4 regions of the Novosphingobium sp. BL-S-19 genome follow, and region 1 is predicted to be linked to each of the others. Evidence: riboswitches for the same ligand, from Rfam matches in the RefSeq annotation. Region 1 holds a riboswitch; each other region holds the start of a gene.

Region 1 (7,241 bases):
AGCGCCTCCAGGCATTCGGCCTCGCTCATCGCCGGTTCGGCGGTGATGTCGCCGGTCGGCCGGTCGAGATCGATGGGAACGACAGACAGTTCGGCGCAGCAGGCCTGCGTCAAGGCATTGATTGCCGCCCCGCCCGCAAGGAAGTTGGCGACCATCTGATGCGTCACTTCGGGCGGATAGGCGCTGACCCCGCGCGCGGCGACGCCGTGATTGCCCGCGAAGACCACTGCGCCGATCCGGTCCGCGCGCGGCTTTTCGCGGCCTTGCCAGCCGGCCATGAACACCGCGATCTCTTCCAGCCGGCCCAGCGAGCCCGCCGGCTTGGTCAGTACCGCCTGCCGGCCCTCGGCCGCGGCGACGGCAGCGGCATCGGGCGCGCGAAGCTGGGCAAGCGCGGCGGCGAAAGCGGCGCGATCGGCGAACATGGTCATGTGCAGATAAATCCCTCAGGCGGCGTGCGCGTGATGAAATGGCCCTTCACGCCGTCCGGCCACTGGCGATAGGGCACCTGCCCCTCTTCGCTGGCCGCATGGCGCGCGGCATATTCCAGCACGGCGCGCGCGGCCTCTTCGCCGGGCGTGAAATCGCCCAGCACATAGCCGACCTTGCCCGGCGCGCGGATGTGCACGGTGCAATGGCGCTGGCAGGCGAACAGGCAGGCCGTTTCCTGAACGGCCACGCCCTGCAATTCCGGATCGGCGGCCTGCACTTCGCGCATCGCCTCTGCCAGCAACGCGCCGCCGCGCCGACCGCCGTCGTCCTCGCGCGCTTCTGCCGAAAGGCGGCAAGTGTTGCACACGACCACGGAAGGCCCCGGCGCGACGGCGCGCAGCATCAGAACTGGCTCCGGATGCCGAAGTAGACCGTGCGGCCAAGCTGGCTATAGCCGGCCACGGTCTCATAGTCCTTGTCGGTCAGGTTCTCGATCCGGCCCTGCAGCATCAGCCCGGGCATCACCTGCCACTGCGCGCGCAGATCCAGCAGCCAGTAATCGTCCAGCTTGGCAGTGCCAGTGGCGGCATTGTAGCTTTCACCCGAATAGCGCGCGGCCAGGCTGGCGCGGATGCCCTGCGGCAGATCCACGCCGCCCTCGATATTGGCGAGATGACGCGGCACGCGCTGCAGCTGGCGGCCATACGTGCTGCTGTCCGGCGTGCGGTCTTCCGCTTCGATCAGGCTGTAGTTGCCGTCCAGGAACAGCACCTTCCACTTGGCCGATGCCGCCAGTTCCAGACCTTGCGCATGGGCCTTGCGGACATTGGCGTAGTAGCCGAAGCGCGTGGTATCGGTGCCCGGCACATAGCAGATGTCGGGCAAGGTGCCGCTGGTGGGGCAATAGGCAAAGTCGATCAGATTGTCGGTATTGCGCTGGAACCAGGTGGCGGAGACATGGAGCAGTTCGCCCAGGCTCTGCTCGGCGCCCACTTGCCAGCCCTTGGCCTTTTCGGGCTTGAGGTTAGCCACGCCATAGTCGCTGAACATCTGGTAGAGCGAAGGCGCCTTGTACCCCTGATCGTAGCTGGCACGAAGCACCGTCTTGCCTTCGTTGGGCGTATAAGCCGCGCCGGCGCTGAACACCGTGTTGCCGCCGAAGCGCGACTGGTGATCGTACCGTGCGCCGCCGTTCACGGTCAGCCCGGTCACCGGCGTCACCCGCAGCTCGCCGTAGACGCTGTTCGTGTCCACCTTGTACGGCGTGGGGGTATAGGGCGTGGTGCTGTTGGTGGGGGACGCGGTGGTCATGCGCTGCTCCTCGCGCTCGGCGCCGAACACGGCCTGCACGGCCTCTGAGAAGCTGTAGGTACCCTGATATTCGTAACGGCGCACGCGGCCATGCGCGTCGAACGTGATCTGGCGGATCTTGCGCGTGGGATCGTAGTTCGCGCGGTCGGTCTCGGTCTGCGTCACTGCCACGCGGTTGACCAGCTTGCCGTCCAGCAGCGCGAAGTTCAGCCCGGCATAGCCCGACCATTCCTCGGTCCGGCCATAGGCCAGCGAATCGCCCGCAGTGCCGTCGAATTCATTGCGCGAGTTGGACCAGTATCCCCGCAAGTCCAGCGATACGCCGGGCGCCACGCGGAACGTCATCGTGCCGCTGGCCGAAGTGCGGGTGAAGCCGTCATCTTCTGTGCCGGTGTCACGCGCCGAAATGCCGTCGGTAGTGAAGCGCGATGCAGAGACGCGCCAGTCGATCGCGTCCGACGTGCCGCCGATCCCGGCGCGGGCGGATACGGTGTCATGCGTACCCGCTTCCACCGCGAAATTGCCTTCCAGCGGCTTGGTCGGCTTGCGGGTGGTCACATTGATGACGCCGCCGATGGCATCGCTGCCCCACAGGATCGACTGCGGGCCGCGCAGAATCTCGATCCGATCGATATCATCGGTGAAGAGCGTGGAAAATCCGTAGCCGCCGGCGGTGGATGATGCGTCGGACAGGCGCATCCCGTCGATCACCATCACGCTCTGCCCCGCGTCCGCGCCGCGAATGCGCACACTGGTGGTGGTGCCATAACCGCCGTTGCGCGAAAGGCTGATGCCGGGCGTGCGCAGTAGCACGTCGGTCACCGCGATCGGCTGGGCGGCGGTGATCTGCGCATCGTCAAGCACGGTGATCGTCTGGGCGACGCGGTCGGCCTCCACCGGAGTGCGCAGCGCGGTGACGACGATGCCGTCTCCTCCTGCATCGGCTCCGGCATCGGCGGCATCCGCAGCCCGGGCAACAGTGGGGACGGCGATGGAGACGAGTGCCAGCGCAAGCGGGCTGGCGGCGGTGAGAATGGGGTACTTCATGGCATTTCCTTCGATACAGTCGTCGAAGCTCCAGCCGAAGGCATCGGCACGAAGAACACGCGGGCGCGCGCTCGGCATCGCTGCCGGGCGCTCGGACGGCGTACCCCGCGCCGGCGCTGGTCCGGCGGAGCAGTGGCTGTCGTTGCGCGAGGAAATCCCCCCGTTCACCCGGCACACCCTGTCCGGACGAAGAACGACTGCGACGGGCAGGTCTCCTGGCTCGCGGGTCGGTGCCGGTTCAGCCGCCTTCTCGGGAATTGCGCCGGTTTCAATGGCTTGGCCCCCAATGGCGAAATGGCCGAACGGCTCGCCGCTTACAGTTGCAGGGGCAGCCCAGGTCTTACACCTGTGTTCCCTTTTGATCCCCTTGCGGGGAACCTGTCGCGGCGCGGCAACTATCGTGCGGGAAGCCGGCTGGCAAGTGTGCGAAGCTTGCGCCCTTGCGCAAAGTGCCATAGGCGGGGCGGCGCAAGGGGTGCCCGAAAGGGCTTAATCGGGAAGCCCGGGGCCGCGGCGACGTTCGCGGCAGGCCGGCACTGCTCCCGCAACTGTAGCCGGGGATGCGCCCCGCCATATGCCATTGGGCCGATAGGCATCCGAGAAGGCGGCGGACAGGCGCGACGATCCGGCAAGTCAGGAAACCGGCCCTTCGCTGTCGATCCTTCGCGCGGGCGGGATGTACCGGGCGGACGGGGCGGGGTTCCATCGCGGGAACCGCCTTGGCGAGACGACAAGCCGCATGTCGTGTCGAAGGGAGCCTGAACGAAATGACACCGATCCGCTGACCCACTCGCCCCGGCGATATCGCCCCGGGACCTTTCGTGCACGCGCCTTCCTTCCATTTTGCCGGGAGACCATTGCCCATGAACACCGCCGCCAAACCTGCCTTCGCCCGCCTTGACCTTTACGTGTTCGCCGCGCTCGCCGCACTGATGCTGGTGACGCGCAGCCATTCGCTGAGCCACCTGGTCCATTTGCCCGATACCGACCTTGCCAGCTTCTTCGTGCTGGGCTTCTTCGTGCGCCGCATTTCCGCCTTCGCCGCGCTGTTCACGCTCGGTTTCGCGATTGACGTGGTGGTGATCCGGGTGCTGGGCGGTTCGGGCTTCTGCTTCACGCCCGCCTACTGGATGCTGCTGCCGGGCCACGCCGTGCTGTGGTTCGCCGGCCGTTTCGCCGCCACCCGCTGGGGGGATCGCCTTGCCGCCCTGCCCGCGATCGCCGCGCTGCTGGTCGCCGCCACATTCACCTCGCACCTGCTGACGAGCGGCGGGTTCTACTTCCTTGGCGGCCGCTTTGCCGATCCGACGCTGGCCGGATTTCTGCCGCGCATCGTCCGCTATTTCCCCGGCAACCTGCTGGCCACGCTGCTGTGGGCCGGCGTTGCCGCCGCGCTCTGGGCACTGGTGGTGAGCGCGCGTCCCGACTTGCGCCTCCAGCGCAGCCGATGACCGCCTGCCCGGCGCTCCTGGTCGCCGCGCCCGCATCGGGCCAGGGCAAGACGCTGGTCACGGCCGCCCTCGCCCGCCGCCACGCCCGCGAAGGGCGGCGCGTGCGCCTGTTCAAATGCGGGCCGGACTTTCTGGACCCCATGGTGCTCGAAGCCGCCAGCGGCGCCCCGGTCCATCAACTGGACCTCTTCATGGTGGGTGAGGCGCAATGCCGCGCCCTGCTGCACGAAGCCGCGCAAGAAGCCGACCTGATCCTGATCGAAGGGGTAATGGGTCTGTTCGACGGCGATCCTTCCGCAGCAGACCTTGCCCGCCGGTTCGGCGTGCCAGTGCTGGCCGTGATCGACGGTTCGGCCATGGCGCAGACTTTCGGTGCGCTGGTCCACGGCCTTGCCAGCTACCGTCCGGGCGTGAAGGTGGCCGCCGTGTTGGCGAATCGCGTGGGCAGCCCGCGCCATGCAGAGATGCTGGAACAGGGCGTGCCCCCCGGCGTGCGCTGGCTTGGCGCAATGGCACGCGATACCGCGATTACGCTGCCGGAACGGCACCTCGGCCTCGTGCAGGCCGGCGAAGTGGGCGATCTCGCCGCGCGGCTGGACCGGGCGGCGGACCTTTTGCCGGACAGCACGCTATGGCTGCCGGCTCCCGTGGATTTTCCGCCGTGCGCCATTGATGCCTCCCCAGCAATGCTGACCGGGCACACCATCGCGGTCGCTCGCGATGCGGCCTTCTCCTTCATCTATCCCGCCAATCTGGCGATGCTCGAAGGTGCCGGCGCACGGATCGCCTTCTTCTCTCCGCTGGCCGACAGCGAATTGCCGGACTGCGACGCGCTCTGGCTGCCCGGCGGCTATCCGGAACTGCACAGGCATCGTCTCGCCGCGAACGCAGCGATGCTTGCCGCGATTCGCGCGCACCATGCCGCCGGCCGGCCGATTCTGGCCGAATGCGGGGGGATGCTCTACGCCTGCGAAACGCTGGACGATGGCAAGGACGGCCAAGGCCGCGCCCATCTGCTGGGCCTGCTGCCGGCCCGCGCGGCGATGCAGCCCCGCCTTGCCGCGCTGGGCATGCAGCAGGCGGAAATCGACGGGCAAACGGTGCGTGGACACACCTTCCACTACTCCACGCTCGATACCGCGCTGGAGCCGATTGCCCGCGCCATCACCCCCGATGGCCGGCCCGGAGAGCGGGTATTTCGCCACGGTTCGCTGACGGCCAGCTACATGCATCTCTACTTCGCGTCCGCGCCGGAACTCGTGGCAGCGCTATTCGGCGCTACCGCACTGGAACCAGCCGTAAAGTCCGGTTGACTCCGCCGCGCGCAAGGGCACTAAGCTGCGGCATGTCCGCCGATCCGCAGACCATTGCCGCCGCGCGCAGCGCGCTGTCCTCGGGCGATCTCGACCGGGCCGAAACGCTTGCCCAATCGGCGCGCGCGCAGCCCGCGCTCGCGCTGGACGCGGTGGAGGTTCTGGCGCTCTGTGCCAAGGCGCGCGGAATGGGTGACCGCTTCGAGGCGCTGCTGCGCGAAGCCATCGCGCTGGCCCCCGATCGGGCGTGGCCGCGCGACGATCTGGCCGAGTGGCTGCATGACACCGGCCGGCTTCACGACGCCGAAACCACGCTGCGCGAAACGCTGACCGAGCAACCCGGCAATGCCAACGCGCATATGCGCCTGGGGAACCTGCTGAGCGAGCGCGAGGAACTGGTGGAAGGTGCCGAGCACCTAGAATCCGCGATCGGCGTGGCCGGGCGCCACCCCCAGCTACTCGCCAATCTGGGCCGCAATCTCCAGCGCCAGGGGCGGCTCGACGAAGCGGCCCCGCTTCTGGCCGACGCCGCGCGGGCCATGCCGGAGGCGCTGCCGCCGCTGGCGTGGCTGGCCGAACTGGAGGAACAGGCCGGTCGATTCGACCGTGCCGCCGCCCTGCTCGACCGGGCCGAAGTACTGGCGTTGCGGCAGGGAACCGACGTCACGCTGCAACGCGTCACCTTGCTGGCGCGCACCGATGGCTGGGAAAAGGGCCTCTCCATGCTGGAGGCCGAAACCGCCCCGTCCGGCGCGGCACTGCTGCTGCGCGGGCGCCTGCGCGACCGGGCGGGACGCAGGGCGGAAGCATGGGAGGATTTCGTGGCCGGCAAGGCGGCACTGGCCGCTGCCGCCAGCCGCACGTATCCGGCCCGCGCGGTGGGCGAATTGGTCCGGCAATGGCAGGACTGGTTCACCACCGATCGCTTTGCCGAATATACCCCGGCACCGCGCCGCAAGGGCGTGCCGCAGCCGGTCTTCGTGCTGGGCTTCCCGCGTTCAGGCACCACCCTGACCGAACAGGTGCTGGCCAGCCATTCGCAAGTGCGCGCGGGCGGCGAACTGCCATTCGGCCGCGAACTGGCCGAGAAAGCCGCCGCCTTGACGGCAGGCGCCTTCCCTCGCCATCCCGACGCGGTGACGGAGGAGCAGCGCGAAACGCTGGGAACGCAGCTGCGCGACCATTACCTCGCCCGTGCCGAACGCTACGGCCTGCTGCGCGAAGGGGCGATGTTCTTTAGCGACAAGATGCCGCTGAACGAGCTGTACCTGCCGCTGCTGCAACTGGCCTTCCCGCAGTCGCCGGTCGTGGTGGTCTCCCGCGATCCTCGCGACGTGATGATCTCCGCCATGAGCCATGATTTCACCCATGGCTTCGCCTGCGGTTACCGGATCGAGGATCTGGCCCTGCACTATGCGCGGATGGAAGCGCTGACCGGTCACTGGATCGACACTCTGCCGGTCCCCGTCCACGAACTCGGCTACGAACACTTCGTGGCCGATCAGGAAGAGGAAACCGGCGAGCTGATGGCGTGGCTGGGCCTCGATGCGGAACCGGCGCAACTGTCCTTCCACACGCTGGGCCGTCACGCGCCGACGCCCAGCTATGCGCAAGTGCAGGAGCCGCTCAACCGCAGGTCGATCGGCCGGTGGAAGGGCTACGCACGCGAACTGGCGCCGGTGCTCCC
Region 2 (7,241 bases), on a different replicon from region 1:
CGAAGCGGTGGACCGGCAGGCGGAATGCGCCGTCCCGCACGAAGGGATCGGCGGATGGCTCGCCCCAGCGTTCGACCATGGCCTTGCGCGCGCTGTCGGGCACCGCTGCGGAGGCGGCTTCGTAGACCGACAGCGGCAGCGAAACTTCGCCGGGCCGGCCCAGTGATGTCAGGTCGTTGGTCACCCCGCCGGTCATCACGCGCATCAGCGCGGCGCCGTCCTTCGATGCTTCGCGGGTGTCGTAACCCGCCTCGTCCAGCGCGGCGATGATCGCGGCGGTGCTGGCGGGGGTATCGAGGCCGACGCCATTGCCGATGCGTCCATCACGGTTGGGGTAGTTCGCCAGCACCAGCGCGACGCGGCGCTCAGCAGACGGCGTGCGGCGCAGGCTCGCCCAGTTGGCGGCGAGATCGGCGACGAACGCCACCCGGTCCGGCGCGACGCGCGGGACGACGATGCCGCACTGGGTCACTTCGTCGAAGCGTTCGGCGGCCTTGAAGGCGACGGCGCGCGTGAACAGGCGGCCGTCCACTTCGGGCAGCGCCACATTCATGGCGAGATCGCGCGGGCCAAGGCCGCGCGCGGCGCCTTGCCACTCGCTTTCCTCGACGCCCGCGAAGGCGACTTGCAGGATCGGGCAATCGGCCTTCTCCAGAATGCCCGGCCTGCGGTCATCGCCTGCGGAGGAGGAGGCGAAGCTGGTGGCATTGACGATCACATCGGGCGCGACCTCGCCCAGCAATCCGCCCAGCCAGTCTACTGCGAAAGGCTCCCGCAAGGCGCGGACGTGGACGGCAGCGACGTTGAAGCCGCGCTCCTGAAGTGCCGCGATCATGGCGTCCACGGCGTCCAGCGTGCCCGCGATCATCAGTGCGCGGTAGAACACCAGCAATGCTAGCGGGCGGCCCTCGGTCCAGCCTGCCTGCACTTCGGCAAGCCCGGCGCGCTCGGTGCCCGCAAGATAGAGCCCGGCGTCGGCCACCGGCACCGGATCGTCCGGCTCGCCCGCGTCATGGCCGATGGTCCGGGCGGCGGTGCGCAGGAACGACAGCGCATTGGCCGTGCCGCCCTGCCGCAGATAGTCACGCATCCGCTCGCGCAGTTCGGCGGGCAGGGTGGAGGCGCGGTCGAGTGCGGGATCGGCCTCCCGCCCGTCGGCAATGGCGGCGAAGGCAATGCCGTTCTCGCGCGCGACGCGGGCGATTTCGTCGATGCCGTAGCCCCAGTAGCTCTTGCCGCCGAGCAGGATCACGCAGACGAATTTGGCCTTGGCGATCACCTTTTCGACATAGAGGTCGATCGAATAGGGGTGGCGCAGTTGCAGCAGGTTGGCGAGGCGAATGCTGGGTGCGCCTTCGGGCATGCGCGCCGCCGCGCCCGCGAAGCAGGCGAGTTCGCTGTCCGCCACGGTGAGGATCACCATGTCGCCGGGAGACTGGTCGAGGTCGATCGCCTCCTCGCCGTTGGAGATCGTCCCCGGCGTGGCGGACAGCAGGTGCATCAGGCGTTCACGACGTCGAGAACGTCCGCCAGCCCCGCCTCGATGGCAGCGCGGTCCAGCCCCTTCTGACCGATGACGACCAGCTGCGTGCGGCGCGCTTCCTGCGGCAGCCAGGCGCGGTCGTAGAAGTGCTGGATGCGCGGGCCGACGGCCTGCACGACAAGGCGGCTGGGCTTGCCGCCGACGGCGACCATGCCCTTCACGCGCAGAATGTCGTGCTCTGCGATAAGGTCGTTCAAACGGGCGAGAAGCGCGTCGAGATCGACCACATCGCCACCAGAGACGACGAAACTATCGAAGTCGTCATGGTCGTGATCCTCGTCCAGCCCGTCGATGTGCGAGGGGCGGGAATCGAGATCGTCCTCGGCCGCGGCGGTGATGCCCAGCAGCGCCGCGATGTCGACGGCGCCGTGATCGGCGCGCACGATCTTCACGCCGGGGCGCGTTTCGGCCAGCACCAGCGTCTCGACATGGGCGAGCGCATCGGCGTCGACGAGGTCGGTCTTGTTGAGTACCACCATGTCGGCGCAGCCCAGCTGTTCCTCGAACAGTTCTTCCAGCGGGCTTTCGTGGTCCAGCATCGGATCCGCCGCGCGGGCCGCTGCCAGTGCCGCCTCGTCGGTGGCAAAGCGGCCGGCCGCGACGGCATCGGCGTCGATCAGCGCGACCACGCCGTCAACCGTGGCGCGGGTGCGGATGTCGGGCCACTGGAAGGCCTTCACCAACGGCTTGGGCAGGGCAAGGCCGCTGGTTTCGATGATGATGTGATCGGGCTTGTTCTCGCGGTCGAGCAGCTTCTGCATGGTCGGCAGGAAATCGTCGGCGACGGTGCAGCAGATGCAGCCGTTGGCCAGTTCGACGATATCGTCTTCCGGGCAGGCTTCGTCGTTGCAGCCCTTCACCAGTTCGCCGTCGACGCCGACATCGCCGAACTCGTTGATGATGAGGGCGAGGCGGCGGCCCTTGGCGTTCTGCAGCAGGTGGCGGATCAGCGTGGTCTTGCCGGCGCCAAGGAAGCCGGTGATGACGGTGGTGGGAACTTTGCTCAACGGTCTTCTCCCGCGCGCCGGTAACTCGGAAACGGGCGGAGCGTCTCGCCGCGTCCGGATGGCCGAAACGCGACGCCTGGCCTGCGACGACGGACAGGCGCGCGCGCCCGACGTGGCATGCCGTTGCGGCCCCGGCCGCATGCATCACGTCGCTCAGACGGAAGAGTTACCGTGCCTTGGCCATTCCCTGGGCCACGGCAAGAGCGACATCGCGCCGGCAGGTCTCCTGGCTCGCGGGTCATCACGCGATGCACGGCCTTCCCAGGCCCCGCATGATTTAGCGTCCGACCCAGTGGCTGCGGCGGAAATCGTCGTCCCGCCGCGAATGTGCATCGCGCTCACCGCTTACAGTTGCAGGGACAGCCCCGGAATCGAGCGGGCGGGCCGCTCTTACCGTGTTCCCGTATTAAGCCCCTTGCGGGGCACCGGCGCGATCTTGCCCGCCGCCGTTGGAGCGGTGGCAGACAGGCAGGCTCCTAGCCTTCGTAACCATGGCCCGCAAGCCTGCATCCGGACGGCGCATTCGGCTGCGGCGTCATTCCGCACCGGCGTTCCGGCGATGCATGGCTATTCCACGTCAGTTTTAAGCTTCGGGCGATTGACTCGACCACCGCCAACGCCTAGCAGCCGAATTTGTGCGAATGGCTCGCAATAGCATGTCGGAAGGTGGTCTAAGCGTGAAAACAACGACTTCATCCGGCAAACCATTCGGCCCGAGTCCGGCTGATTTTGCGGCGGTGCTGCGCTTGGCGCGCGTCGCTCGGTAACAGGCAGGACAGGCGCCATGGCTTCCTCTGCAACCGGCATTACCAGGACGAACCTAGCAGCCCGGCTGCTGGCGGCGATACCGGCCAACTATGCGCTGTCTTCGCTGGCCACGGCCTGCATCGCGCGCGGGCTGGCGTATGGCATGGGTGTCGCGCCGGCGGAGGCGAGCGTGGCGGGTACTCTGCTGTCGTTCGCCATCTTCGCCACAGTGGCGCTGATCGCGTTCGGCATGCGCTCGATCGCGCGCGTGTGGCTGTGGATGGCCGTTTCGGGCGGCGTCATGGCCATTTGGCTATGGTTTTCCCTGCAAGCGGGGGGCCGGCTGTGAAGGATAGCCTGCGGCAATCGATGGCGCTGGTGCACACCTGGTCCGGCCTCGTGCTCGGCTGGTTGCTGTTCGCGATGTTCGCCACGGGCACCTCTGCCTATTTCCAGGACGAGATCACGCGCTGGATGCAGCCAGAGGTTGTGGGCGATGCCGATCCCGTCAAATCGGCGCAAGGGGCGATCCGCTATCTGGAGCGCAAGGCGCCCGACGCCGGCTTCTGGTATCTGTCACTGCCCAACGGCCGCAGCGCGACCACGCAGTTGTTCTGGTATCCCGGCACCGGCGCCGCCGCGCAGACCGAAGCCGTGGTCGATCAGAACGGTGACGAGGTTACCGCGCGCGAGACGCGCGGCGGCTATTTCCTCTATCGCTTCCATTTCGACCTGCACTACATGCCGGTGCTCTGGGCGCGTTATCTGGTCGGCATCGCGGCGATGTTCATGCTGGCGGCGATCCTTTCCGGCGTGATCACGCACAAGAAGATCTTTGCCGATTTCTTCATGCTGCGCTTCGGCAAGGGGCAGCGATCCTGGCTGGACGCGCACAATGTGACAGCCGTGCTGGCGCTGCCCTTTCATCTGATGATCACCTTCACCGGGCTGGTCACGCTGATGACGATGTACGTGCCCTGGGGGATTCTGGCGAACTACGCATCGCCTGATACCTTTCAGGCGCAAGTCTTCGGAGAGGCCGCCGCGCCCGAGCGTAGCGGCACCAAGGCTCCGCTCGTCGATATCGGGCCGCTGATGCGGGCCGCTTCCGCGCAGTGGGGTGGCCGCCAGGTCGGCTACGTGCGGATCGACAATCCCGGTGACGCGAAAGCGACCGTGGCGGTGACGCGCGGACCGGGAGAGGCCATGGGATCGCGCGGCGAAGTGCTGACCTTCGAAGGGGCCACCGGCCGCGTACTCAACGGCAGCCTGCCCAAGGGCGCGGCGCTTGAGACCGAAAGCGTGATGATCGGCCTGCACACTGGGCGTTTCGCGCAAATGGGCCTGCGATGGCTCTATTTCCTCAGCGGGCTGGCGGGCACGGCGATGGTGGGCACCGGATTGGTGCTATGGACGGTCAAGCGCCGCCAGCGGCTGCCCGATCCGCAGCGACCGCACTTTGGTTTCCGGCTCGTCGAACGGCTCAATATCGCCGTCGTGGCCGGTTTGGGCGCGGGGATTCCCGCCTATTTCCTGGCCAATCGGCTGATACCCAGCGGCCTGGCGGATCGGCCGGATTGGGAAATCCACACGTTGTTCGCCGTCTGGCTGGGGGTCCTGCTTTGGGCATTGGTGCGGCCTGCCGCGCGTGCCTGGGTTGAAGGGCTGACGCTTGCGGCGGTGCTCTATGCTGCCGTGCCGGTCGTCAATGCCTTCACCACCAGCCGCGGTCTGCCGATCAGCATTGTGCGCGGCGACTGGCTGTTCATCTCGTTCGATCTGGTGATGCTGGCTCTGGCAGCCCTGTTCGCGCTGGGCGCTGCAAAGCTTTCCGCGCGGTCGCGCAAGGCGGGCACCGACGGTGCGACAGGGCGAGACCGGGCGGTGCGGGCATGACCCACATTCTTGCGATCCTGTTGGCGCTTGGCGGTTTCGTCGCACTGGCGCTGTCGATGTCCCGCCATCAGCGGGACCTTGCCGGGCGCACCCTGGCCAAGAGTCAGGCCCATGCGATCCGGGTTGCCGGATATGCCTTGCTGGCGCTGGCTTTCGGGGTGGACGCCATGGCGTTCGGCGGCGGCTATGGCGCGGTCGCCTGGTGTGCCCACTTGTCGGTGGGCGCCTGGTTGACCATCGCGCTGCTGCACTGGCGCAAGGGCTGATCGCCCGCCGCCGGTTCGATCAGCAGAGCGCGTGCAGGCGCGCGAAATCCTCCTCCACTGCGCGGCCCAGCATCGCGCGATAAGCCGCGAAATCGGGCATGTCCGGCGTCACCAGACCCAGCATCGGATCCTCGCCCGCTGCCAGCTTGCGCAGGGCGAGCGGGGTGGCCGCGGGGACCAGCTGCGATCCTTTGCCGACCTCCAGCGTCGTCAGGATGCCGAACATCCCGCCGTCGATCGTCGGGCGTGAAAGGATGGCAAGCCGGTACTGCCCCTGTTCGTTGGTGACGAGATAGATGTGCCCGGAAAGGTTGGGCAGCGACACGTGGCCGCTCTGTTCGAAACGCCCATCCGAACGGCCGGATTCGGCATAGGCCAGACAAGCACCGGTCGCATCCCAGCGGATCGTGATGAGATAGGCGAACAGGCTGCCCGGCGTGCCGAAGCTGGGGCGTAGCGTCAGGTAGCGGCCTTCCAGCCACGCCACCGCTGAGTGTGCGTAGGCGCCCAGCGCCTCGCTCGCCACGTCGCCGCCTTGCGGGGCGGGCACGGTGCCGGGCCGCGCCGTATCGGGGCGCAGGCTGACGCCCAGCGCTTCCTCGATCCGCAGCAGCGTGGCCAGCGTGAAGGGGCGCTTGCCCGCCAGTGCCTTTTCCAGCGTGGACAGGCTGATACGCGCCATGTCCGCCAGCGCCTGCCGGGACATGCGGCGGCGTGCGATCTCTTCGCGCACGAGGCGTGCGGTTTCCGCGCTTTCGGCGGAGGGCGGGGCGGAATCCGGAAGGTCGGTCATGGTCATTGCTGCCTATTTCCGCACAAATGCGCACACGCCGTCAATGGCGTGTGCGCATTGACGTATTTCCCGCACATCGGCGGCAGGAATTGGCCAAGACTGCTCGTGGCTGTGCGGGCCGCCGTGCGCATAGAGGGAGGGCTCCGGATTATCGAAGGAGCCTCTCCATGCCGCACTTCCTCTCTTTCCGCCGCGCCCTGATCCCTGCCGCCATGCTCGCGCTGGCGGCCCCGGTGGCGCTGGCCGTTCACACCACTGCCGCCGTTGCCGCCGACGATGCGGACGATGCCGCCGCATCCGACGATGGCCCGCCGGCAGGCACGCTGATGCTGACCGGGCAGGGCGTCGCCAATAGCCTTCCGGCCGTGCGGCTGGGCACCGACATGGATGTGACGGTGACCGGGCAGGTCGCCCGCGTGCGGGTGACGCAGGCCTTCCGCAACACCTCCGACAAGTGGATGGAGGCGCAGTACCTCTATCCGCTGCCGCAGGATGGTGCGGTGGATTCGCTGAAGATGGTGGTGGGCCAGCGCGTGATCGTCGGCCACATCCAGCCGCGCGAAAAGGCGCGCGAGACCTACGAGGCGGCCAAGGCCAGCGGCCGCAAAGCAGGGCTGGTCGAACAGCAGCGGCCCAACATGTTCACCACCATGGTCGCCAATGTCGGCCCGGGCGAGACGGTGCTGATCTCCATCGAGTATCAGGCCCCGGTTTCGCAGGCGAACGGCACGTTCTCGCTGCGCCTGCCGCTGGTGGTGGGGCCGCGCTATACGCCGCCGCATACGCTGGGTTCGGAGGCGGCCGTGGCCGACGCCAATGCCGTGACGGCCGCGCCGGTGCTGGATCCGAAGGTTGGAACTGCTCTCAATCCCACGACGATCTCGGTCCACCTTGCGCCCGGTTTTGAAGTGGCCAACCTCATCAGCCGCTACCACAAGGTCAGCATCACCGGTCCGCTCGATAATCGCACGATCAATCTTGCCGATGCC
Region 3 (7,241 bases), on a different replicon from region 1:
ATCGAACGCGCGGACGATCTGCCCGCTGGCCGGGTCGATGTAGAGCCGCGTCTTTTCGGCATCCGCCAGTACCGCGCGCCAGATCGGCAATGGCGCGGCGAAGCGGTGGCGGTAATAGTAGGCGTCTTCCTCTCGCATCAAATCGAGTGAGGCTGCGGCCATCGGCCCGGTCAGCGCGGCGCGCAATTCCGGTTCGGTCAGCGGCGAAGAATTCCCGGTGGCATCGAGCCGTACTCGGGCACCCTCATGCCGCGATACCAGCAGGAATGTCCGTCCGCCGAGTGGCGCGGTTTCCACTCGCACGGCGCCGGATGGAAGATCGTGAATGGCCGAAAATGCCTGCCACACATCGCGCCAATGCATTGGTCCCGCCAGTCTCTCACGCTCCGCCAGACCAGCCATGCTATCGAGGAAACCCCAGGGGTTCATCGAGAACAGCCCGCTCGCCACCCATGTCAGCGTCAGCAGGCCGAAGAACAGGCCGAAGACATGGTGCCACCACCACAGCCCCTTGTAGGGCGAACCGATATTGCCATCGCGCTTGCGGCGCACGCGGGCAATGCCCGCCCAGATGCCGGTCGCGGTGAGGAAGCAGCCGGCCAGTGAAGTCCAGATCACGACCTGGCTCCACAGCGCGCCGTCCTGCCGCAGGATGGTGGGGTAGAGCCAGTGCGGCACCGCGCCCAGCCAGCCCCAGAAGCGCTGAAAACGAGTGGTTTCCTGTACGACCTCGCCCGATTTGCCGGAGATGTAGATCTCGGTCCCGGCCGGATCGGCAAAATCCGCGCGGAAGAGGGGCGCGTTGCGTTTGTAGGTCTGGACCGTCCACTGGTCGATATCGGTTTCGACCGGCGTTGCAGCGCTGCCGGCAATGCCGTGTCCCGCGGCGAAATCGCCGGCAATTTGGCCGATATCGGGCGTGCCTGGCAGGGCGAGCGGCTTGCCGCTGGCAAGGTCGAAAGCAGCGGGGATCGTCCGCATCTGCGGGATCGGCCGATCGGCGGCGTCTGCGGGAATTACCCGCAAGATTGCGCGGCCCGCCATCATCTCCATGCGGGCGGAGGCGATCGGCGTGTCCGGTGCAATATCGACTGCCTCGAATGCCACCGGTTCCGGCAGGTGCAGGGGCGCAAGCCCCTTTACCTGCGTGGAAGGTTCCAGCCTCGGATAGTCCACGTAGATCATCACGAAGCCCGAAAGGCACCAGATCGTCATCAACAGTCCGGCGAAGACGCCAAGCCAACGATGAAGCACAAGGATCGGGCGCGGCAGCAGGCTGCGCGAACGGACTGCCCGAGGCTGAAGGGTCGTCATCGCCTCAGAAGCTCAGGCCGTAGCTCATCCGCAGCGTGCGCGGCACGCCCCGGTTGAAGTAAAGGAAGCGGCTATTGCTGCCGTCGAGCGCGCCTTGGTCGGTCACGGCCGATTGATAGCCGCGCGTCGCGTATTCCTTGTTGAACAGGTTATCGACATTGACGCCAAAGCGGTTCCGCCGCGCTGCACCGTCCAGGTAGAGATAGGCTCCGGCATCGACCAGTGCATAGTTGCCATAGTTCCGGCGGCCAAAGCCGGATGCGGTGGACCAGACATCGCCGATCCAGTTGACCGAGAGATTGGCGCCGAATGGCTGGTTCTCGGGCGCATAGGACAGCGTGCCCTTGGCGTATTGCTTGGGATTGCGATCGAGCTGGGTCGACGATCCCCTCTCGCGCACGCGGGCGTAAGTATAGCTGGCGTTGAGGCTCCAGCCCCCGGCCATCTGCGCCATGAGTTCAAGCTCGCCGCCTTGCGAGCGGACCTTGCCGTCAAGATTGGCGTAAGTGCCGTTCGGGTAGGCGGGATCGTCGTAGACAGTATCGATCATGTTGGTGATGCGACGGTTGAAGTAGGTCGCTTTCCAGCCCAGCGAGACCGCACCCACCGGCACCGTGCCCCCTGCTGAGGCATTGAGATTGAGGCTCTGTTCCGGTTCGAGGTTGGGATTGCCGATCTCGCAGCAGGGATCATTGCCGTAAAGCTGCGAGGCATCGGGCAGCACGAAGGAGGTGCCGCCGTTCGCTTCCACATAGAGGGCATCGGCAAAATCATAGCGACCCGAGACGTTCCAGATCGTCTTCTTCGCGCCGTCCGTACGGTTGTAGCGCAGACCCGCGGCGAGCCGGCCCTTCGATGAAATCTCGTCGGTAGTGCGGACCTGGAAGATGCCCGCGTGGACCTGCTCGCTGGTCGGCGCGATCAGCAGCACGTCATCGCGGCCGGAGAAGTTCTGGAAGTCGTAGCCCAGCAGGTATTCAAGGCCGGGGTGGAGGTGCAACTTCACCACCGCGCTGCCACCCCAATCGCGATAGCCCCAGAACGTGCCGGCAGGGTAGATCACCTGCGGCTGAAGATCGGGAAGCGAATTGCGGATCTGGACGTAGGCGGTCTTCCAGTCGTGGAAATAGCCCTTGAGGAAGAACTGCACCGTATCGCTGCCGGTGTAGTCGAGCCGGACGCTGGCGATTTCCTCGTTTCGGTCGTTCCGGCTTTCCCGGATGCGCGTGGGCGAAAGGTTGTCCAGCTTCGCCTCGGTGTGCTGGTACTGGGCATTGAACGCCAGATCGGGAGCAAGGTCATACTGATATTTCAGGCCCGCCGACCAGAGATCGTAGCCCAGGCGGCGATCGGTCAGGCTGGGCTGGTACGCGCTGTAAGGCATGTAACCTTCGGACTGGTTGTGCGAGGCATAGGCCACGAAGCGATGCCCGCCCACCGCGCCGCGGAGATAGCCGTCCACGCTGGTCCCGCCCCACGAGTCCACCGAGGCATTGGCCTGGCCATTGAAATCGTCGGTGAAACTGCGCGTCACCACGTTGATGACGCCCGCTGAGGCCTGCGTGCCGTAGAACAGGCTCTCTCCGCCGCGCAGCACTTCGATCCGCTCGATCATGCTGGCGGGCAGTGTATCGTTGGGCGAAGTGCCGCCGTAGAGGCGGTTGTTCAGGCGAATGCCGTCCATCGTCCAGAGAACGTCCTGCGTACGCGAGCCCTGAAGCGAAACGTCGACATAAGTGAACGGACCGTTGCGACCGCGAATGTAAAGGCCGGGCACCGATTCCAGCGCCTTGACCACGTCCACCGCGCCGCTGTCCTTGATCTGCTTTCCGCTGACGGTGACAACGTCGTTACCGTACCGGGAAAGCTCCTGCGGCAGAGTTTCCTCAAGGCTTTGGCCAGTCACGACGATGGCCTGATCCTCACCGGCTTCCTCGGCAAGGGCTGGCGTGTTCCAGACAAGGCCAAGCGCCACGGCAAGCGCCGTGTGCGAAACGGATGCGAACTTCATTTTAATCCCCCTGTCGAGCGCCATGCGATCCGAAGCAGGGGACTGCCGTTCGCGAACGGCCGGCGCGCCGTCCGGCCGGGCGCCCATGATAAAGGGACGACCGCTCAGCGCACCGTGCGGCCCCTGCCGCTGGTTCGTCGCTCAGACGGAGAAACACCGTGCCCCGGCCATCCCCTGGACCAAAGCAAGAGCGACCGAACGCCGGCAGGTCTCCTGGCTCGCGGGTCATAGCTTGATGCACGGCCTTCCCAGGCCTCGCATGTCTTAGCGTCCGGCCCAGTGGCTGCGACAGGCGCCTTGGCCCTGCCGCGCGATGTGCATCGCGCTCGCCGCTTACAGTTGCAGGGACAGCCTCGGATTCGAAGGGCGAACCCCTCTCACCGTGTTCCCATTTTAAGCCTCTCTCGAGGCACCGGCGCGATCTTGTCCGCCATCCCGTTTAAGGGAAGGCGGGCGCAGAGCTAGCTGGGGTGTGTAATTGGCGCAAGAGTGAACTGTCTGGTGGCATTCGCGAAGACGATATCATCTTAGCTGAATGAATGGCAGACTCAGGAGGGCACGCACGCGACCGTGAACGGCGGGAAGGGGGCACATCCCTGTCAATCTGGCTCCCCGCCGCGGCGAGGAGCCAGTTTTTTAGATTTCCGCGCCTTCTGCAAGGGTAAGGGCGTTCTCCACACCCACCCCCGCAATTTCAGCCATTTGAGTAGGCTGGCGCGAGGACTGGGGTTATGCGAGGTCAGAAGCGGGGTTCTTTCCGCCGGGGGGCGACTTGAAGACAGGGTATATTGCAGCCGCATTGATCGCCGCCATGGCATTCGGCCATGGCGCGGCCTCAGCGCAGAAAACGGAATCCGTTCTGAAGCCGACATCGCCATGGAGCTTGTCCCCGGCGCAGGACAGTTGCGTCCTCTCGCGGCAGTTCGGCGGGGCAAAGGATAATCTGTTTCTGCGCATGCGTACATTCTCGCCAGGATACAATTTTGACTACACCCTCGCCGGGCCGCCGGTTACGAGGATCAAGTCGGCGCAGGACAAATTCATCGCTTATGGATCAGGTGCCCCGTTGCCATTCTTGTCGCTCGCCTCTGGTGTTTTGGCGGCGCATGGCGCGGCCATCATTTTCAATACCGATATGTCAGTCGACCAGCCTGCGCTTGAGAAGGCGGATCGTGCCTACCCAGACGCGGCGTTGGAAGGTAGTATCAGCCGGTTCAGCATCAGCGCCGCCAAACAGAAACTGGTCCTGGATACAGGGCCGATTGCGCCGGTTATGAACGCGGTGCGTCATTGCACGGACGAACTGGTCGAAAGCTGGGGCTTGAACCCGGATGTGCAAGCGAAACTGTCCCGTCCAGTGAAGGCGCTGAACGCCCGCGCCGTGAATGCATTAGTCGCGGCCGACGACCCGCCACAAGCAGTCAGAAGCCTGGGAGGATTTGCCCGTCTACACCTACGTGTAATGGTCGACGCAACCGGTGCGCCGACCGAATGCAAAACATTCCCGACCGATGGCGTGCCCGATTTCGAAGTCAATGCATGTGATATCATAATGAAAAACGCCCGCTATTCGCCGGCCCTTGACGAGCATGAGCAACCCGTACCGTCGTATTTCATGTCAGCGATTTTCTTTGCCACCCCTGAATTCTTGCGTTCGCGATAGGATCGCTTCGGCGACATCGCAACGACGTCTGAGGTCGGTTTCTATTTGGCGTCCCTTAGCTCCGGCAGCGCAAAGCCGCCACGGTTTCAGCCGTGTTCTTTCGAACGCCAGATGCGCTGCTGGTACTGGCGCGGTGTCAGGCCGGTGGCGCGGCGGAAGGCATGGGCCAGGCTGGAGGTCGAGGCGAAGCCCACGGCATCGGCCACTTGCTTGATGCTTTCCTGCGTGGCGAGCAGGCGCTTCACCGTTTCCAGCCGGTGGTGATGGACATATTGCCCCACGGTGCAGCCCCGGCTGCCCAGAAAGCCGCGTGTAAGCTGGCGGACGGAGACGCTGCACAGTGCGGCGAGTTCGTCCAGCGAAGGCGGCATGGCATCGCGCTCCAGCCGTTCATCGATCACGCGCAGGCGCCAGGGAGCCAGGCCGCCGTGCGCGGTTTCTTCGGCGATTTCCTCGAAATAGCGGCACAGTTCGACGGTCAGTTGGGTGGCGATCGAGCCGACCAGCAGTTTGGAATCCCGGCGCGGTGTGCGCGCTTCTTGGGCAAGGCGGCGCAGCAGCAGGCGCACGGTCTGGCTGGCGATGTCCAGCGCCGCGGTGAGGCGGGGAGCAGTCCATTCCATGCGCTCCCCGAACCGGTGCCGCGCCAGCCGTCCGCGGAGTTCGCAGCGGATCGAATGCTGCGCTTCCGCTCCGTCCCATCGCAGTTGAAGCGGATGGCCGGGCGGCACGAAAACGATATCGCCCAACTTTTCGAAACGGTGCCTCTCCGATCCTTCAGGCGCGAAGGCCCCGCGCGCATTGGCGGGGCGTGGGGTAACGCAGAGGTCGAGCAGCGCATGATCGCTTGCCAGCATCGTCGCACCTCCGCTCGACAAGCTGCCATGGACGATAGTGACTTCGGCCGAGGAAAAGCTGAGGTCGGCCCCCGCCCTTGATCGTCCCCGTCTCTCGCTCGCTGCGTCCATGCTCTCCGATCCCGTCCAATACTGCGTCGCAATTTGGCCAAATCTCCGCCTCTCGTCCAGATCGGGATGCATGACCGGATTGCGAAGGGGCACCGGGATCCGCAGACTGGCGGCAAGACAGAACACTGGAGGATGCCATGCCGCAGCAGATGACCGAAGCGCTCGACGACTTCGGCGGCCAGATCGATTGGCCCCGCCTCAACGAATGGATCTCGGCGCAGGACGTGCCGGGAAGCGGCCCCGTAACTGCCGTGCGCAAGCTGGCGGGCGGGCTTCAGAACAGCGTTTTCCTGATCACGCGCGGCGGCGAAGACCTGATCCTGCGCCGGCCGGGCAAGCACCTGAAGCCCAAGAGCAATGAGACCATGCTGCGTGAGGCACGCGTGCTGACCGCGCTGGAAGGCAGCACCGTGCCACATCCGCGCGTGCTGGCGACTTGCGCCGATCCGGGCGTGATCGGGGCCTGCTTCTTCTTGATGGAGCCGCTCGAAGGCTTCGCGCAGTCGGGCGAGTTGCCGGGGCAATATGCCACCGATGCCGGCTGGCGGCGCGCCATGGGGGAGGAACTGGTCAAGGCGGCGGCGGCACTGGGCGCGGTCGATCACGTCGCGGTGGGCCTTGCCGATCTTGGCAAGCCCGACCAGTGGCACGAACGGCAGGTCGAGCGCTGGCGATCCCAGCTGGAAGGCTATGCGGCAACGCCGGGCTACGATCCGGGCGAACTGCCGCATGTCGATGAAGTGGGCCGCTGGCTGGCCGACAACCTGCCGACCGATCGCCGGATCGGTCTGGTCCATGGCGACATGCAGTTTCCCAACGTCATGTTCTCGCTGAAGGCGCCGAAGATTTCCGGCGTGCTCGACTGGGAACTGGTTTCGCTGGGCGATCCGCTGCTCGATCTGGGCTGGATCCTGTCCAGCTGGTCGGAAGCCGCCGATCCCGAAGGCAAGGCGCCGATGGTGCGGCCCTGGGACGGCTTCCTGTCACGGCGGGAACTGGTGGAACTTTACGGCGCGCTCAGCGGGCGGAACATGAGCGAGATGCCGTGGTTCTTCGCGCTTGCCTGCTACAAGCTCGCCTGCCTGCTGGAGGGCACATACGCCGCTTCGAAGGCCGGAAAGGTGCCCGCCAATGTGGGGGAATCGGTCCACGGCTACGCCACCTGGCTGATGACCAAGGCGCGCCAGATCATCGCGGGTTGAGACCTGCCAAACACCATTACGACATTTGAGGATGAGGATCACATGGACTTCTCGACCGATCCTGAATTTCAGGAAAAGCTCGA
Region 4 (7,241 bases), on a different replicon from region 1:
CCATTGGCTCTGTGAGCGATAGCCGGTGTAGAGCCCATCGGCATAGACCTGGAGGCTGTCCGATGCCTGCCATTGGAGCGAGGCATTGGCCTGGGGGCGCTCGTACCAGCCATAGTCGGAGTGGCTCTCGACGACGTTGGGCAGGAGGACGCCGGGCAGATTGTAGGGAATGCCCGTCCCCTGCGCGGCGCGGCGTACACCTTCGCGGGTGCGCGGGTGGTTGTAATGCGTCTTGGCCCAACTGACGTTGATGAGCGCGCCGATATCGCCGATCCCGGTTTCCCAGGTATCGGTGGCCAGTATGCTCACTTGAGGATCGAGCCTGTCTGATTTCACGCCGTAGTTGCCGTGCGCATTGACGACGATCGTCGGCTTGTTGAAACTAAACGGCTTGTTGAGCTGCAGATCGATGATGCCGGCGATGCCACCTTCGATCAGGTCTGCCGTGTTGGACTTGATCACGTCGACCCGCGACAGCGCATCGGCGGGCAGATCCTGCATCGAGAACGTGCGGCCGGTGGTAGTGATGATCTCGCGGCCGTCGAGTGTGGTCAGGATATCGCCGAGCCCCCGGATGCGGACATTGCCGATCTCGTTCGACTGGGTGACCGACACCTGCACGCCCGGCACGCGTTGCAGTGCGGCTGCGGTCGTGGGGTCGGGAAACTTGCCAATATCTTCCGAGACGATCGAATCGACGATCTGGGGCGCCTGCTGCTTGATCTGCGCGGCGCGTTCCAGTGATTGACGAATGCCGGTGACGACAATGTCGCTCGCCTGGGCCTCTTCCGGAGCGACTTCCTGCGCCCCTGCGGCGCCTCCCGCTGAGAACGCCACGATCGAAACGGAAACATATCCTGCACGCAGCAAAAGTGAATGACGAAAGCCCGCCAGCTTGATCGATCTCATGTAGCCCCTGAATTCATGACGAACGCCGACATCGCCTGCCGGGCAGCGCACGGGCGGGCGGTTCGGAAAATTCGGTTTGGATGATTTGCCTGGCGCGGTCGCCTCAGCTGAAGCCCGCAGGCTCCACACTTAAGTCAACCTAAAAAGTTGAGAAACATCAGCAAGGTAGTTGTGCTTCGTCTGGCCGAAGCATTCCTATTCCAAGGCCCGGTGCAGCAATCGCGGTTTCGGCGCACAGGTGTGGCGATGCAGCGCGGCGGCCAGTCATTGGGAATGGCAGACCTGCAAGGGTTGGAAGTCTGATGTTTCCAGTCGTCACGTGCCGATCTGGATCGGCGCGGCATTATCGACTGCACGCACCTTCCGCCCGATTGCAGAGGTGGCCCAGGCTAGAATGGTAGATAAAGCGTGCGGGCCGGCATTCAGCTGCTTTTGAAGCGCGCGTTTCACGAAGCTGAGCCGAAGCAGCAGGCACCGTGCCCATCATTTTGCTACAGTTCATCCGGTCAACGCAGACGGCGGGAGACTTCGGTAAGAAAGTAGAGCGGCATGGACGACTACCGCGATATCCAGCGGCTCGCCGCGACGACACGGCAGCGCATCGTGGAAATTTCTCCTGAACATGGAATGGGACGGCACGGCGCTGGTGGCGGCGTGCCGTCCCATTCTTGAAGCGCAGTCTTAGCCGTTCAACTTGTCCTTGACGGCCTTGGCCGGGGCGAAGGTCAGCTTCTTCGAGGCGGCGATCTGGATGGTCTCGCCGGTCGAAGGATTGCGGCCTTCGCGAGCCGGAGAGTCCTTCACCTTGAACTTTCCGAAGCCGTTCAGCGAAATTTCGTCGCCGGCAGCCGCCGCGTCGGCAATGGCTGCGAAGACTGCATCGACCGCCTTCTTGGCATCGGCCTTCGTGGCGCCGGTTTCAGCAGCGAGCTTCTCAGCAAGGTCCGAATTGTTCATCGTCTATTCTCCTGTCGTTATGAATTCTGCCAGGAGAATTATAGCCGGCCGCGCAAGGCAGCAATGTCACACCGCCAACACCTGTGCATAGTTTATCGGAGCCCACTGGGTCTGGACGATTTCTCGAAACCCAGTGGGCTGGTTTGGGAACGCTCGAGTTTAAGACTCTACGGTTCCCGCTGCTCAGAACGTATATCGTGCGCCGATCTTGAACGTGCGTGGCTCGATCACGCGGCTCAGGCGGCCTTCCACCGGCCCATCGGCATCAAATGACGGAACGTAGGATTCGTAGTAGTAGGCGATGTCCTTGTCCCAGCTGTTGAAGATATTCAGTACTTCGCCGTAGATTTCGATCTTGGCGCCCTTCCACGCGGCGCGCGCGTTGAAGACCGTGCTGCCTTTGTCCCGCACGCTGTTGTCCTCCACCAGCGGGTAGGGGCCAAGATGGCGGACGCGTATGCTGGCTTCCCACGGGTCCAGCACGATGGCTGCCCCGGCTGAGGCGGCATTCTCGAAGGCATTGGGGATCCGGTCGCCATTGTCATAGCGCGAATGGTTCCAGGTATAGTTGCCGTCCAGCGCCAACCACGGCAGCGGCCGCCAGAACGCAACCACTTCATAACCGTGCCGCTTGCTGGCGCCGGTGGGTTCCACCGCGTTGGAATCGCCCACGAAGCGCAATTCGCTGGCAACGTCGAGCCACCAGTAGGTTCCCGTCAGCGAGAACGTCCCCGCCTGGAAGCGCCCGCCGAGTTCCTTGCCGGTGCCGCGCACCAGCACGGGCACCGGCGTATCGACATTGACTGCACCGCGCACGTCGTTGGAGTGGAACCCTCTGCCCCAGTTGGCATAGACCTCAAACTGCGATGTGATTGCGTACGCGGCAGAAAATTTCGGCGAAACGATGGAATCGTGGCCCTTGCCTTCGCCAAGATCCGCCGCGGCGGCATCACGCGCGCGCACCGTGTAGTGATAGTAATCGCCGCGCAGGCCGCCTGTCAGGCGAAGACCGGCCAGCGGCTTCCACGTCGCTTCGCCGTAGAGCGCGCCCGAAAGTTCCTCGACATGATAACGGCCGAGAGAGTAGAGGAATTCGCGGTTCGATGTGCGGTTGACGCCCACGCTGCCGATATGGTCATAGCGATTTTCGGTGCCGACCGACAGCTCCAGACTGTCAGCGATCTGCCATTGCTTGCGGGCCGTCAGCCCTGTCACCCAGCGTTTGTCGAACTGGTCGATCTGGGCGCTGGTGCCGTCGGGATCGGCGTACGTCGGGTTCGAATACATGTTCCAGTCGTAATACTGGGCATAGACATTCGCGCTCCACGTGGCCTGGGTAACCCCAACATTGCCGACGAAGCGCGTCGTTCGGCCCCGTGCCGAAGGATCGGGCGAGCAGAATACGTCGTCGCAGATATCCGAGCCGATGATGCGTTCGGGGATCTGTTCGGTCGGCCGCCAGGTCGCGTGATAGGCGTGGAGCGAGGCCTGAACCGTGCCTTCGCCAACTGGAACCGAGTATTTGGCAAAGCCGGCGTAATGGCGCAGGTGTTCGGCTTCTTCCCAGGGTCCGTCATAGCGCTTGGCCTGCCCGACGAGCGTGAGATCGCCGCCACCAAGATCCTTGATCGTGCCGCCGGCAGCAAGCCGGCCGGACTTGTAGGAACCGCCTTCCATAGAAAGCCACGGCCGATCGAAAGCGTCGATCGTGGTCATATAGGCCGCGCCAGCCAGCGCGAAATCGCCGCCGTCTGCCCTGTAGGGGCCTTTGCGGAAGTCCTCGCGCGCGACGATCTCCGGGATCAGGCCGTTGAGGTCCAGATAGCCTTGCCCGTGCCCGTGCGTGCGCAGGTTCATCTGCACGCCATCGATGTAAGTGGTGAAATCGGTGCCATGATCGAGGTTGAAGCCACGCAGGAAGTATTGATTGGCTTTGCCGCTGCCGGAATGCTGGGCGGCCACCATCCCCGGTACCGCTTCCAGGAGTTCGGCCACGCGTAACAGAGGCCGAACGAGCAGGTCCGACCCGCCGACGCTGCCCTCACTGGCGGCATGGGCCGTGCCAATCTTCGCCTCGCCGCGCCCAAAGACAAGGATTTCGGCAGACTCACCGCTTCCGGAATCACTGGCTGACGATCCCGCCGAAGATGTATCCTCGGCATGGGCTGTCGCACCGATAAGAGCGGCGCCCACGCAAAGGCCCGCGCGCAGCACGTTCATGTAAATAGTCATCAAACTTCCCCCGGCGTCTGCGACTGGGGGTGAAGGCGTGCCGCCAACGACGGTCGGCGCGCGTCAACGGCCGGACGCCCGAGGCGACCGTTACGCGAACCGATGCGGCCTTCACCGCTCGTTCGTCGCTCAGACGGAAAAATTACCGGGCCTCGGCCATCCCCTGGACCAAAGCGAGAGCGACCAGACGCCGGCAGGTCTCCTGGCTCACGGGTCAATGCGACGATGCACGGCCTTCCCAGGCCCCGCATGATTTAGCGTCCGGCCCAGTGGCTGCGGCGGGCGTCCTTGCCCCGCCGCGAATGTACATCGCGCTCACCGCTTACAGTTGCAGGGACAGCCCCGGATTCGAGAGACAAGCTCCCTCACCGTGTTCCCTATTAAGCCTCTTTCGAGGCACCGGCGCGATCTTGTCCATCGCCTTTAAGGTGATGGATGGAGCCAGCTATCCTGCATCACTCCATTGCGCAAGCCGCTGTGACGATTCCACGTTTTCATCGTGGAAACGGGCAGTTGGTGACGGCGAACGACCGCGCCCTTGGCTCTCACTTAAGGCGAGGTCTGCAATTCCGGGCGAATTGCTGCTGGCGGCGCTACCAGTCCCGCACATTCTCGTTGACCGGTGCCCCGTGGCTGGATTTCCGCAGCGAGTTGCGCCTCGTAGGGCGATTCCAACGCGGCCAAGCCGACAGGGGCAAGCAACGCCATAGCTATGAAGTCTGGCCTGCAGCGCCTACGTGGTCTGCCAAAGGATGGATCGTGTCCCAGGACGTGGTGTAGCTGAAGGCTGAGGTGGTCACCGTGATTTTCGGGTAGGTTTGGGTTGCGAAGCTCAAACTTGACGGAAGGAATCACGATGACCGATCCGATGATGCACTTGCGTTCGCTGGTAGAGAAGACCCCGGATGCAGATATTCTGCGCGAGATGATCTCGTTTGCCGCCGAGCGGCTGATGGAGATGGAAGTCGGCAACCTGACCGGTGCCGGCCATGGCGAGAAATCTGCGGCGAGGCTGGTCCAGCGCAACGGCTACCGCGAGCGCGACTGGCAGACGCGAGCAGGGACGGTCGAACTGCGCATCCCCAAGCTCAGGAAGGGAAGCTACTTCCCCGGCTTCCTCGAACCCCGTCGCATGGCCGAGCGGGCGCTGACCGCGGTGATCCAGGAAGCGTATATCCAGGGCATCTCCACCCGCTCGGTAGATGACCTGGTGAAGGCGCTGGGTATGGATGGGATCTCGAAAAGCCAGGTCAGCCGGCTTTGCGAGGAACTCGACGAGAAAGTCGGTGCCTTCCTCGAACGCCCAATCGAAGGCGACTGGCCGTACCTATGGATTGACGCCACCTACGTGAAAGTGCGGCAGAACGGGCGTATCGTCTCGGTGGCGGTGATCGTCGCGGTGGGCGTCAACAGCGATGGCCGCCGCGAGGTGCTAGGTATGGATATCGGTCCTTCCGAGGCCGAGCCGTTCTGGACCGCTTTCCTGCGCAAACTGACGCGCCGAGGACTGCGTGGCGTCAAGCTGGTCATCTCCGATGCGCACGAAGGCATTAAGGCGGCGGTCTCCAAGCTGCTGTGCGCGACCTGGCAGCGCTGCCGCGTCCACTTCATGCGCAATGCACTCGCCCATGCCGGCAAGAGCGGCAGGCGCGTGGTCTCCGCGTTCATCGCCACCGCCTTCGCCCAGGAAACCCCAGAAGCTGCGAGCCAGCAGTGGCGCTCGATCGCCGACCAAGTGCGGCCCAAACTGCCCAAGCTAGCCACGCTGATGGACGACGCTGAGCCCGATGTGTTGGCCTACATGACATTCCCGCGCGAGCATCGCGCCAAACTACACAGCACAAACCCCATCGAGCGCCTCAATGGCGAAATCAAACGGCGGACCGAGGTCGTTGGGATCTTCCCAAACGAAGCCGCCATCACCCGTCTCGTCGGAGCCATCCTCATGGAACAGTCCGACGAATGGGCCGTCCAGCGCGCACGTTACATGACGCTTGAAACGATGGCCCCGCTCAGCGACAATCCTATTGTCATGCTGTCGGCAGTACCTGGCTCATGATCGGCTCAGGCTGAAGCCGAAAAGCAAGGTGGTCCAGAAAAGCTACACCACCTCTGGGGACACGATCAAAGGATGAAAGCATAGCTGTCCGCTGCTTCGCGATCCTGTTGGCTGCGGGTAGAGCCGATGCCGTGGCCGGCGTCGTAATCCACACGCAACAGGATCGGCCTGCCTGAACTGGTGGCGGCCTGCAGGCGCGCGGCCATCTTGGCAACGTGGAACGGCGCCACGCGCGGATCGGTAACCCCGGTGGTCAGCAGCACCGCCGGATAGGGCGTTCCATCCACCACATGCTGATAGCTATCTATCGCCTTGAGGTACTGATAGCCCTTGGGATCGCTGATCGCGCCCCATTCCGGCTCCTCGCCATAGCCGTTCTGTTCGACCACGTAGCGCAGCGGGTTCGACCATCCCACGCCGTCGACCACGGCGGCGAACAAGTCCGGCCGTTCCGTCAGCGCACGGCCCACCGTGATGCCGCCGGCCGAGCGGCCGCCAATGGCCAGATGCTTGGGCGCAGTCCACTTGTCCCGGCAAAGCGTTTCGCACACATCGATCAGGTCGCGCCAGGTATTGGGCTTGTTGGCCAGTTGCCCCGCCTTGTGCCATTCGCGGCCATATTCGCCGCCACCCCGGACATAAGCGAAGCCGACGACCGCACCGGCATCGATCAGAGCCAGCATCTTGCCGAGGAACGTCGGCGTGTAGGCCGCGGCGCCGTAGGACCCATATGCCTGGATGAACGCAGGAGCGGATCCATCGCGGGGCAGGTTCTTCTTGTAGATCAGTGCATAAGGCACTTGCGTCCCGTCGCGCGTGGTGGCGAATGCGCGGGTGGTGGTATAGCCGCTGACGTCGATTTTCGGCGACGGGTTCATGCCTGTCTTCGCCAGTTTGCCCGACGCATCGACAGACCATACATCTGGCGGCGTCAGCCACCCGCCATAGGTCATCAGCAGGCCCGGTTGCTGCGGGCCGGCAAACAGGCCGCCGATGGTGCCGTCGAACGGCAGCGGGATTTCCGCGACTTTCGCATCGCTTCCCAGCTTTCGAAGGCGGTTGACGCCGCCGTCCATGATCTTGA

The links. Region 1 has a riboswitch for cobalamin ahead of ACZ1JV_RS11450 (hypothetical protein). Riboswitches for the same ligand answer to the same signal wherever they lie in the genome.
Region 2: it holds a riboswitch for cobalamin, as region 1 does, so the genes downstream of both, cobW (cobalamin biosynthesis protein CobW) here and ACZ1JV_RS11450 (hypothetical protein) in region 1, are expected to answer to the same signal.
Region 3: it holds a riboswitch for cobalamin, as region 1 does, so the genes downstream of both, ACZ1JV_RS06080 (TonB-dependent receptor plug domain-containing protein) here and ACZ1JV_RS11450 (hypothetical protein) in region 1, are expected to answer to the same signal.
Region 4: it holds a riboswitch for cobalamin, as region 1 does, so the genes downstream of both, ACZ1JV_RS06225 (TonB-dependent receptor) here and ACZ1JV_RS11450 (hypothetical protein) in region 1, are expected to answer to the same signal.

Annotation. Positions count from the first base shown of each region.
Region 1 covers NZ_CM145498.1:646,105-653,345, reverse strand. Annotated here, with positions in the region: gene cobT (nicotinate-nucleotide--dimethylbenzimidazole phosphoribosyltransferase) at 1-431, opposite strand, end outside; gene ACZ1JV_RS11460 (DUF1636 domain-containing protein) at 428-835, opposite strand; gene ACZ1JV_RS11455 (TonB-dependent receptor plug domain-containing protein) at 835-2,790, opposite strand; cobalamin riboswitch at 2,979-3,187, opposite strand; cobalamin riboswitch at 3,245-3,454, shown strand; gene ACZ1JV_RS11450 (hypothetical protein) at 3,654-4,241, shown strand; gene ACZ1JV_RS11445 (cobyrinate a,c-diamide synthase) at 4,238-5,554, shown strand; gene ACZ1JV_RS11440 (tetratricopeptide repeat-containing sulfotransferase family protein) at 5,587-7,241, shown strand, end outside.
Region 2 covers NZ_CM145497.1:866,753-873,993, forward strand. Annotated here, with positions in the region: gene cobN (cobaltochelatase subunit CobN) at 1-1,501, opposite strand, end outside; gene cobW (cobalamin biosynthesis protein CobW) at 1,501-2,550, opposite strand; cobalamin riboswitch at 2,750-2,995, opposite strand; gene ACZ1JV_RS03810 (hypothetical protein) at 3,335-3,646, shown strand; gene ACZ1JV_RS03815 (PepSY-associated TM helix domain-containing protein) at 3,643-5,193, shown strand; gene ACZ1JV_RS03820 (DUF3325 domain-containing protein) at 5,190-5,459, shown strand; gene ACZ1JV_RS03825 (helix-turn-helix domain-containing protein) at 5,479-6,258, opposite strand; gene ACZ1JV_RS03830 (marine proteobacterial sortase target protein) at 6,420-7,241, shown strand, end outside.
Region 3 covers NZ_CM145497.1:1,419,042-1,426,282, forward strand. Annotated here, with positions in the region: gene ACZ1JV_RS06075 (PepSY domain-containing protein) at 1-1,314, opposite strand, end outside; gene ACZ1JV_RS06080 (TonB-dependent receptor plug domain-containing protein) at 1,319-3,325, opposite strand; cobalamin riboswitch at 3,512-3,757, opposite strand; gene ACZ1JV_RS06085 (hypothetical protein) at 4,098-4,988, shown strand; gene ACZ1JV_RS06090 (helix-turn-helix domain-containing protein) at 5,075-5,956, opposite strand; gene ACZ1JV_RS06095 (phosphotransferase family protein) at 6,094-7,158, shown strand; gene ACZ1JV_RS06100 (acyl-CoA dehydrogenase family protein) at 7,201-7,241, shown strand, end outside.
Region 4 covers NZ_CM145497.1:1,452,421-1,459,661, forward strand. Annotated here, with positions in the region: gene ACZ1JV_RS06210 (TonB-dependent receptor) at 1-909, opposite strand, end outside; gene ACZ1JV_RS06215 (hypothetical protein) at 1,459-1,581, shown strand; gene ACZ1JV_RS06220 (HU family DNA-binding protein) at 1,591-1,866, opposite strand; gene ACZ1JV_RS06225 (TonB-dependent receptor) at 2,050-4,098, opposite strand; cobalamin riboswitch at 4,274-4,517, opposite strand; gene ACZ1JV_RS06230 (IS256 family transposase) at 4,955-6,157, shown strand; gene ACZ1JV_RS06235 (prolyl oligopeptidase family serine peptidase) at 6,223-7,241, opposite strand, start outside.